2 regions of the Burkholderia sp. MSMB0856 genome follow, and region 2 is predicted to be linked to the other one. Evidence: riboswitches for the same ligand, from Rfam matches in the RefSeq annotation. Region 2 holds a riboswitch; the other holds the start of a gene.
The links. A riboswitch is a leader RNA that binds a small molecule or an ion and turns the genes downstream of it on or off. The one in region 2 is predicted to bind cobalamin.
Positions count from the first base shown of each region.

Region 1: another riboswitch for cobalamin. It lies ahead of WS87_RS23420 (TonB-dependent receptor domain-containing protein); the one in region 2 lies ahead of cobG (precorrin-3B synthase).

Region 1 is NZ_CP013428.1:1,317,006-1,321,398, reverse strand. It holds gene WS87_RS23425 (LysE family translocator) at 1-366, shown strand, start outside; gene WS87_RS23420 (TonB-dependent receptor domain-containing protein) at 401-2,329, opposite strand; cobalamin riboswitch at 2,646-2,838, opposite strand; gene WS87_RS23415 (helix-turn-helix transcriptional regulator) at 2,953-3,996, opposite strand; gene WS87_RS23410 (hypothetical protein) at 4,166-4,393, shown strand, end outside.
Region 2 is NZ_CP013427.1:1,783,984-1,788,376, reverse strand. It holds gene WS87_RS09630 (precorrin-2 C(20)-methyltransferase) at 1-465, opposite strand, end outside; gene WS87_RS09625 (precorrin-8X methylmutase) at 462-1,088, opposite strand; gene cobG (precorrin-3B synthase) at 1,081-2,436, opposite strand; cobalamin riboswitch at 2,544-2,734, opposite strand; gene WS87_RS09615 (bifunctional cobalt-precorrin-7 (C(5))-methyltransferase/cobalt-precorrin-6B (C(15))-methyltransferase) at 2,938-4,173, shown strand; gene WS87_RS09610 (cobalt-precorrin-5B (C(1))-methyltransferase) at 4,173-4,393, shown strand, end outside.

The DNA of each region.
Region 1 (4,393 bases), on a different replicon from region 2:
CCGGCCGCGTCGGCTGCGGTGCAGGACGTGCCGCGCACGACCGTGCTGCGCGATTTCCTGACGACCTTCGGCCTCACGCTGTCGAACCCGATGACGATCCTGTCTTTCGTCGGGATCTTCGCGGCGCTCGGCCCGCTGGCGGGCACGCATGCCGGCACGATGGGGCCGACCGTGGCGTCGATGGTCGCGGGCGTGTTCCTCGGATCCGCGACGTGGTGGCTGTGCTTGAGCAGCGCGACCGCCGCGTTGCGCACGAAGATGCCGCTCACGTTCATGCACGGGCTGTCGCGCGTGTCGGCCGTCGTGATCGCGGTGTTCGGCGCGATCCAGTTGATCGCGGGCATGCGCGGCGTCGTCTGGTCATGACGCAAGCCGCGGCACCGGCACACCGCGCGCGCGGTCAGAACGTGTAGCTGACCTTGCCGAACGCGGTGCGGCCGAGCGTGTTGTAGCCGTACGCGGTCATGTACTGACGGTCGAACAGGTTCGACAGCGTCGCCGACACCGTCAGGTGCGAATTGATCCTGTACGACGCGCGCAGGTTCACGGTCAGGTACGACGGCAGATACGTCGTGTTGGCCGGGTCGTCGAACGTCGTGCCGCCGTAGTTCAGCGACGCGCCCGTGCTCAGTGCGTGCAGGTTGAATTCGTCCCACGTGTGGTCGACGTTGACGCTGACCGTCTGGCGCGGCCGGCGGTTGAGCCAGCTGTCGTTGGTTTCGTCCTGGGGATTCAGGAAACCGACCGCGACGCTCACCGGCGTATAACGGCCGATCGTGCCCTTGTACGACAGGTCGATGCCGCGAATATGCGAGCGACCGATGTTCATCGGCGAGCGCGTCGCGGGGTTGTAGGCAACCAGGTTGTTGATGCGCGTGTCGTAGATCGCGGCGCTGAACGTGCCGTACGCCGTGTTCGCATCGAGCGCGGCCTCGACCGAATCGCTGCGTTCCGGGTTCAGGTCCGGGTTGCCGTAGCCCGGGTAGTACAGATCGTTGAACGAGGGCAGGCGGAACGCGTTGCCGTACGACACGCGGGCCGTATAGACCGGCGTGATGGCCCACGACAGCGCGGCGTTGCCGGTGTTCACGGCCTTGCCGGCGATGATCTCGTGCCGCCCCGCGACGAACATCGTCACGCTGCCGAGCGTCGCCGACTGATGCAGCGAGAACGCGGAGTCGTTGCGCGTGGGCACGCCGTCCGGCACGTCGACCGGCAGGAAGGCCTGTTCGCGCGTGAAGTCGTACGCGACCTTCGTCTCGCCCGACAGCGGCAGGCCGAACAGCCGGAAGCCGTGTTCCTGATGGGTCAGCGACGTCGACGAACTGATGCGCTGCGAGTTGATCTGGTCGGTTGGAATGGTCGGGTCGCTCGCATACAGGAACTGGCGGTCGTTCGCATAACCGAACGACTGGTCGAACTGCGTGTCGGGCGTGATGTCGAGATGGAACGCGATGCCGGTCGTCAGCTGATGATCGAGCTCGCGATTCGCAAAGCCGGCGTTGTCATAGGACAGGTCGGAACGGTGATACAGCGCGAACGTCGAGATCGACCAGTTGTCGCGCGCGTAGCCGAGTCGCGCATCGAGGTCCTGCGCGTGATACGGATTGCGGCCGGCCTCGTGCCCGTATGCGAACGGCCGCGTTGCGTCGATGCCGGCCGTGTTGTAGTCGTGCAGGCCGAGCGTGTAGGTGAGGCCGCCGAGCGCGGCGAGCGGCCCCGTCGACGGCACGGTGCCCGACGTGCGCACCTGCGTGTCGAAGGTCTTGTTCGAGCCGCCGCCGAACGACACGGTCGTCTGGTTCGGCTGGCCTGCGGCGCGGCGCGTGAACAGTTGCACGACGCCGCCCATCGCGTTCGCGCCGAACGATGCGGCGGCCGGCCCCGAGATCACCTCGACGCGTTCGAACGCGTCGGTCGGCAGGTCGGCCCACGGCGCGATGCCGGTCGTCGGCGAGCCGATCCGGATGCCGTCGATGAACACCGCGACCTGGTTGGCGGACGAGCCGCGGATGCTTACGGACGCCGACGAGCCGGGGCCGCCGTTCTGCGAGACGGTCACGCCCGGCAGCGTCGCGAGCGCCTGCGTGATGCTCGGGTCGCTCGGCGACAGCCGATCGAGATCGGCGCGCGTGAGCACCTGCGTCGTCGCATAGCGCTGGTCGAACGATTCGGGCAGGTGCCGCGTGTCGGTCACGCTGATCGTCGGCAGGTCGGCGGCTGCGGCGGGTTGGGGCGGCTGCGGGAGCGCCGTGTCGCCGGCGGCCTGGGCGATCGGGGCGAACAGCGCCGTGGCGGCGGACGTGGCGAGAAGGTGGCGAAGATTCATGAGGCAATGAGCGTGATCGTGTTGCAGGTACGACGAGCGTAAGCGGGTGGCGGTGCGTACCGCCCGGGTTCGTATTGGTCTATCGCGAGACCGGACGGCATGGGCGGTCGTCGCGCGGATCGAACGACGCGGCACGGCACACGCGTGCGGACACGCCGCGCCCTTGGCTGGCGCGACGGCACGACGCTTCCGGCGAGGAAGCGGAGGCGGAAAGACTGGACATCTGAAGGGTCCTGAGGTCGGGCCGTCCATGCAACGGGGGCGACCGCCAAAGGCGGTGCCTGGCGCTCCGGGACACCCCGCCCGGCGCGGCTGCTTGGACCTCGGGTCGATGGCAGGTCTCCTGGCTCGCGGGTCGCTATTCGCACCGGCCTTCCCGGTTTCCCAGTGGCTTGGAGTAGTGCGGATTCGCCGCTCACAGTTGCGGGGGCAGCCGCAGATTCGAGGCGCTGCCTCTCCTGCGTTCCCTTTTGATCCCGTCTCCGGGAACCATCAGCGCGCAAGCGTAATGGCGAGCGCTCCGGCGCGTCAATTGGCGAAGCGCGCGGGGATGCGAAAAAACGTCAGTGCTCGCCGGATTCTTTTCCAAATCCTCGCTTGCGAGACATGAGGACCCCTTTACTTTACATCTGAGGAAAGGGCGCACTGGCCGCGCGGCAATTGCGGCGGAACCGGCTCGGCGCGACGCCCGTCCATCGCACGAACGCCCGCCGGAATGCTTCCTCGCCGCCGAACCCGAGATGCGCGGCGATCCGCGCGACCGGCCAATCGGACTCGCGCAGGCAGCGTCGCGCGACGTCGGCGAGACACTGCTCGCGCAACGCGTGATAGCCGCTGCCTTCGGCCGCCAGCCGCCGTCGCAACGTCGCCTCGCTGACGCCGAGCCATGTCGCCAGCGCCGCAAGCGCGGGCAGCGCCTGCTCGCGCGCGAGCGCCGCGTCGAGAAAGCCGCGCACCTGCTGCGCCCATGACACGACGGCCGGCGCCGCATCGATCAGACGAAACGGAAAATCGACGAGGAATGCGGCCAGTTCGCCCGGCTGGCGGATCACGCGGGCATCGAGCCGCGCGGCGTCGAATGCGAAGCCATAGGTTTTGCGGCCGACATCGACCGGCGCGTTGAACAGCCCGAGCAGCGGCATCGCGTCGTCGCGGCGCGGATGGCCGAGCCAGACTTCGTCCGGTCGAAGTGGCTGCCCGATCAGCCAGCCGAACAGCTGCAGATAGCAGAACAAGCCCGTCAGGTCGACGAGGCACGCGGCCGGGCTGCGCGTGCGGCGCAGCGAATCCATCCGGAACGTCGCGCGCCCGTCGCGCACCGCGAGCGACAGCGCGCCGGCGCGCGGCGTCAGCATCTCGCAGAATTCGGCCGCGCAGCGGATCGCGTCGGCGAGCGTCGCGCAACTGAGCAGGCAGCGGCACATCAGGTCGACTTCCTGCTTGCGCATCGGCGGATGGCCGTTGCCGCGCGCAACCTGCGCCTCGAGCCGCTCGATTGCGTCGCGGTACAGCGCGACGAAGCCGCTGGGCGTCGTCGACGCGACGTCGGCGGCCGGCGTCGTCAGTCGTTCCGCCGGCGGTGCGCCGCTACGCGTCAGCTCGTCCAGCAGGCGGGCGCCGAGGCCCGGCAGCATGCGGCCGCGTGCCGGCATTGCGCGCTGTTTCATCTCTCTCCCGATCTGAGCGTTACGACAGGGGCCGGTGAGCGGGCCGGTAGGGGTTCGCCGGCCGTCGCCACGCAAGAATGCTATCCACGCCGGCCGCTTCCGGCCTCGCCGGAACGGCGTAGGCGACCGGCATCGCATTACGCCGCGAACTTCTCGAGACGACCCGCGAATGATCCAGATCGTAGACGAAATCACCCTCGCGCCCGAGCGCATTCCCGACGTGCTGGCGCTGCTGCGCGACCGTTATTTGCCGGGCCACGCGGCGCGCGGACTGACGGCGGCCGGCCGCTGGGTGTCGCCGCCCGTCGCGGTGCCGGGGCAGTCGAGCACGCTGTGGCTGACATGGCGGGTTGCCGATGCGGCGGCGTACTACCGGATGCGCGCGCTGACCGACGGT
Region 2 (4,393 bases):
GTTGCGATAGACGAGCGGCTGGCCGAGCACGGCCGTGCCGCCGAGCATCGCGCACACGCCCGGGATCACTTCGGTGTCGTAGCGCGGCGCGAGGCGATCGTGCAGGTACATGTACGACCCGTAGAAGAACGGATCGCCTTCGCAGATCACCGCGACGTCGCGCCCGGCGTCGAGATGCGACGCGACGATCTCGGCGGCCGTGTCGTAGAAATCGGCGATCACGGTCTCGTAGCAGAGCGGCGGCGGCAGCGCCTCGGTCGTCACCGGATAGACGAGCGGCAATTGCGTCTGCGCATCGAGCAGATGCGCCTCGACGATCCCGTAGGCATTGCCCTTCTTGCCCTTCGCGACGAAATACGCGACCACCGGCGCGGCCTGCAGCACGCGCAGCGCCTTGATCGTCATCAGTTCGGGGTCGCCGGGGCCGACGCCGACCCCGAACAGGCGTCCGCGCGGGGCCGTCATTCTGCCTCCGTCGCGAGTGCGTTGACGGCGGCCGCGGCCATCGCGCTGCCGCCGCGCCGGCCGAGCAGCGCGACGTACGGCACGCCGCGGCTGTCGGCGTCGAGTGCCGCCTTGGATTCGGCCGCGCCGATGAAGCCGACCGGAAAGCCGAGGATCAAGGCGGGGCGCGGCGCGCCGGCGTCGATCATGTCGAGCAGGTGGAACAGCGCGGTCGGCGCATTGCCGATCACGACGACGCTGCCGGCCAGATGCGGTCGCCACAGTTCGAGCGCCGCGGCCGAGCGCGTGTTGCCGAGATGCCGCGCCAGGTCGGGTACTTCCGGTTCGCCGAGCGTGCAGATCACGCGATTGCCGGCCGGCAGCCGCGCGCGCGTGATGCCTTCGGCGACCATCCGCGCGTCGCACAGGATCGGCGCGCCGGCCGCGAGCGCCGCGCGGCCCGCCGTGCCGGCGCCGGCCGAGAAGCGCAGGTCGTAGGCGACATCGACCATCCCGCACGCGTGGATCACGCGCACCGCGAGCTTCTCGAGATCGGGCGGAACCTGCGACAGGTCGGCCTCGGCGCGGATCGTCGCGAACGACTGGCGGTAGATTTCCTGCCCGTCGCGAATGTAGTCAAGCATCGGTGGTGTCCTGGCTGTGCCGCGCGTCCGTGAGTCGGTCCGCGGCCTGGTCAATCGTCAGATGGCGCGCGAGCGGGGCGCCGAGGCCCGCGGCGGCGTCGCGCCGGTAAAGGTCGTAGCGGCCGGGCGCGACCGCGACGAGGGTGGACGTCGCGGGGTGCGGCAGCGCGCAGTGGCGCTCGCAGCCGGTCAGGTGCACGTCGACCGGATGGCCGACGCGCGCGGCCAGCGCGAGCGCATCGTGTTTCGTATCGGCACGCGACTTCGCGCAGCCCGCGCTGCCGGTGCACGCGACCAGCGCCGCCAGCGGGTCGGACATCGTGCACACGAGGCCGAGCGACGCGAGCGCGTCGAGCACGGCCGGCGTGCGTTCGTGCCGCACGCCGTGCACGAACACGCCTTGCCACGGGGTCATCGACAGCGTGCCGTCGCCTTCCGCGTCGGCGAGTGCCGCAAGCCGTTCCAATTGCGTTGCGTCGAGCCGGCCGAGCACGAACTGCGCGCCGACGCTGCAGCGATCCGCATCGCGCGACGGCCGTGCACCGAAACGCAGCGCGGCGTCCGCGTGCTTGCGCCGCCAGCCGGCCAGTGCCGGATCGGCTTCGAGCGGGAAGGGCGCGTAATGCTGCGCGCGCTCGCGCAACGCGCATGCGCCGCCGGTTGCGAGCAACGCGCGCATCCGCGTGATGTCGGCCGGCGCGAGATCGAGGAACGCGAGCAGCAGTGCGCGAACGAGCGCGACGGTCTGGTCCGGCGCGACGTCGAACCAGGCCGGCGGATCACCGGGCGCGACCGGCGGGCAGCCGGCCAGGCCCGCGGCGATGCGGACTACGCCGTCGCCGCGACGCCACGCGGCGAGCCAGATGTCGTGCGGATGATCGAGCGCCGCGACCGATTCGCCGCCGTCGAGCTGGATCGAGAATTTCGGCGACATCTCGCCACGGCGCGGCTCGTGCGTCAGCATGTCGAGCAACGGCAGCGCGAGCGCGCGGCTGTCGAGCAGTGCGTCGGGATCGCGCCCCGCGAGCGGGCTGAGCATCAGGTTGCGGACGTCGTCGCTCGCGGCGAGCGCGGCCCGGTCGTCGGCGGCATCGCCGGCGCGCGGGCCCAGGCCGGCATCGAGCAACGCGTCGGCCAGCGTATCGGCCGCGCCGTCGCGGATGCCGCGCAACTGGAGATTCGCGCGATTGGTCGCGTCGATCGCGCCGGAGCCGCAGGCGCGCGAGGCCGCGGCGATCGCACGCGCCTGCCGCGCGTCGAGCCGGCCGCCCGGCAGCTTGATCCGGCACAGCCCGCCGTCGGCGGCCGCGACGACGCGCACGAGCCCCGGGCAAGCCGACGGGCGCACGACGGGCGATGCAGGAATGGAATCGGGGGCGGAACTCAACGGGATACCGGGACAGTGTCGCGCCGCGGCCAACGCATCGGTACACCCCGCCCGACGCCGACTGGCACGCACGCACTTTCATGCCGGCAGGTCTCCTGGCTGACAGGTCGGCGCCGGCTCCCGGCCTTCCCGGTGAAACCAGTGGCACGAGGGGGAGATCGGCTCGCTGTCTACAGTTGCGGGGGCAGCCACAGCGGCGCGGTGCGCGCCCTGTGTTCCCTCTTCGGCCCCGAAGGGCACCGGCGAACGAACGGCCGTAGCATACCCGATTTCCCCCGCGCTTCGCGACCGCCGAGCGGGCATCGTGGCCGAAGCGAAATGCGGCCCGGCGTCGGCGGGCCGGCAGATGAAACGCGCGGTGGAACACGGTACCATGCCGACTTTCGCAATGCGGACGGCCGCACCGGCGCCATACCGGCGCCGTGCGGCGACTCGATGGAACCGGACGATGGGGAAGGGTGCATGACGGCGTGGCTGACGGTAGTGGGCATCGGCGACGACGGCTACGCGGGGCTCGGGCGCAGCGCACGGCGCGCGCTGCTCGAGGCGTCGCGGGTCGTCGGCGCGAAGCGGCACCTCGACATGCTGCCCGCGCGGCTGCGGGCCGAGCGCGCCGCGTGGCCGTCGCCATTCGACCTGTCGGGCCTGCTCGCGCGACGCGGTTCGCCCGTCTGCGTGCTGGCGAGCGGCGACCCGATGCTGTTCGGCGTCGGCGCGACGCTCGCGCGCGAACTATCCCCCGACGAATGGCGCGTGCTGCCCGCGCCGTCGTCGCTGTCGCTGGCGGCCGCGCGGCTCGGCTGGGCATTGCAGGACGTCGGCGCGGTGTCGCTCGTCGGCCGGCCGCTCGCGACGCTCGCGCGCCATCTGCTGCCGGGCCGGCGCCTGTTCGTGCTGAGCGCCGACGGCCGCACGCCGGCCACGGTCGCCGCCGAACTCGCTGCGCGCGGCTTCGGCCCGACGCGCATCAGCGTGTTCGAACATCTCGGCGGGCCGCTCGAACGGCGCATCGACGGTCTCGCGCAAGACTGGAACATCGACGAAACCGCCGCGCTCAATCTTGTCGCGCTCGACTGCCAGGCCGGCCCCGATGCGCCGCGCCGCGCACTCACGCCCGGCCTGCCCGACGACGCGTACCGCCACGACGGCCAGCTCACCAAGCGCGACATGCGCGCGCTGACGCTCGGACGCCTCGCGCCCGCACCCGGCGAATTGCTGTGGGACGTCGGCGCGGGCAGCGGCTCGATCGGCATCGAATGGATGCGCGCGCATCCGTCGTGCCAGGCGATCGCGATCGAGTCGCATGCGGAGCGCCAGCGCTTCATCGAGCACAACCGCGACACGCTCGGCGTGCCGGGGCTGCAACTCGTCGCGGGGCGCGCGCCCGCTGCGCTCGCGGGGCTCGCCGCGCCCGACGCGATCTTCATCGGCGGCGGCGCGACCGCGCCCGGCGTGCTCGACGCGTGCTGGTCGGCGCTGAAGCCCGGCGGCCGGCTCGTCGCGAACGCGGTCACGCTGCAGGGCGAGCTCGCGCTCGCCGCGTGGCGCGAGATGCACGGCGGCACGCTCACGCGCGTGTCGCTCGCGCACGCCGAGCCGCTCGGCCGCTTCGACACGTGGCGGCAGCCGTTGCCCGTCACGCTGTACGACGTGCGCAAACCCGATGTCACGGCAACGGACCTCACGGACCCCGCGTAATGCGCGACGAAACCCCCGAACAACCGGCGCCGCTGCGCTTCGGCTACACGACCGGCAGCTGCGCGACCGCGACGTCGCTCGCCGCCGCGCGCCTGCTGCTGGCGGGGCACGCGGTCGACGCCGTCGAGATCGTGCTGCCGAAGGGGCAGCACGTGATGATGCGGCTGGCGTTCTGCCGGACGACGGCCGACGGCGCGGAAGCCGGCACGATCAAGGATGC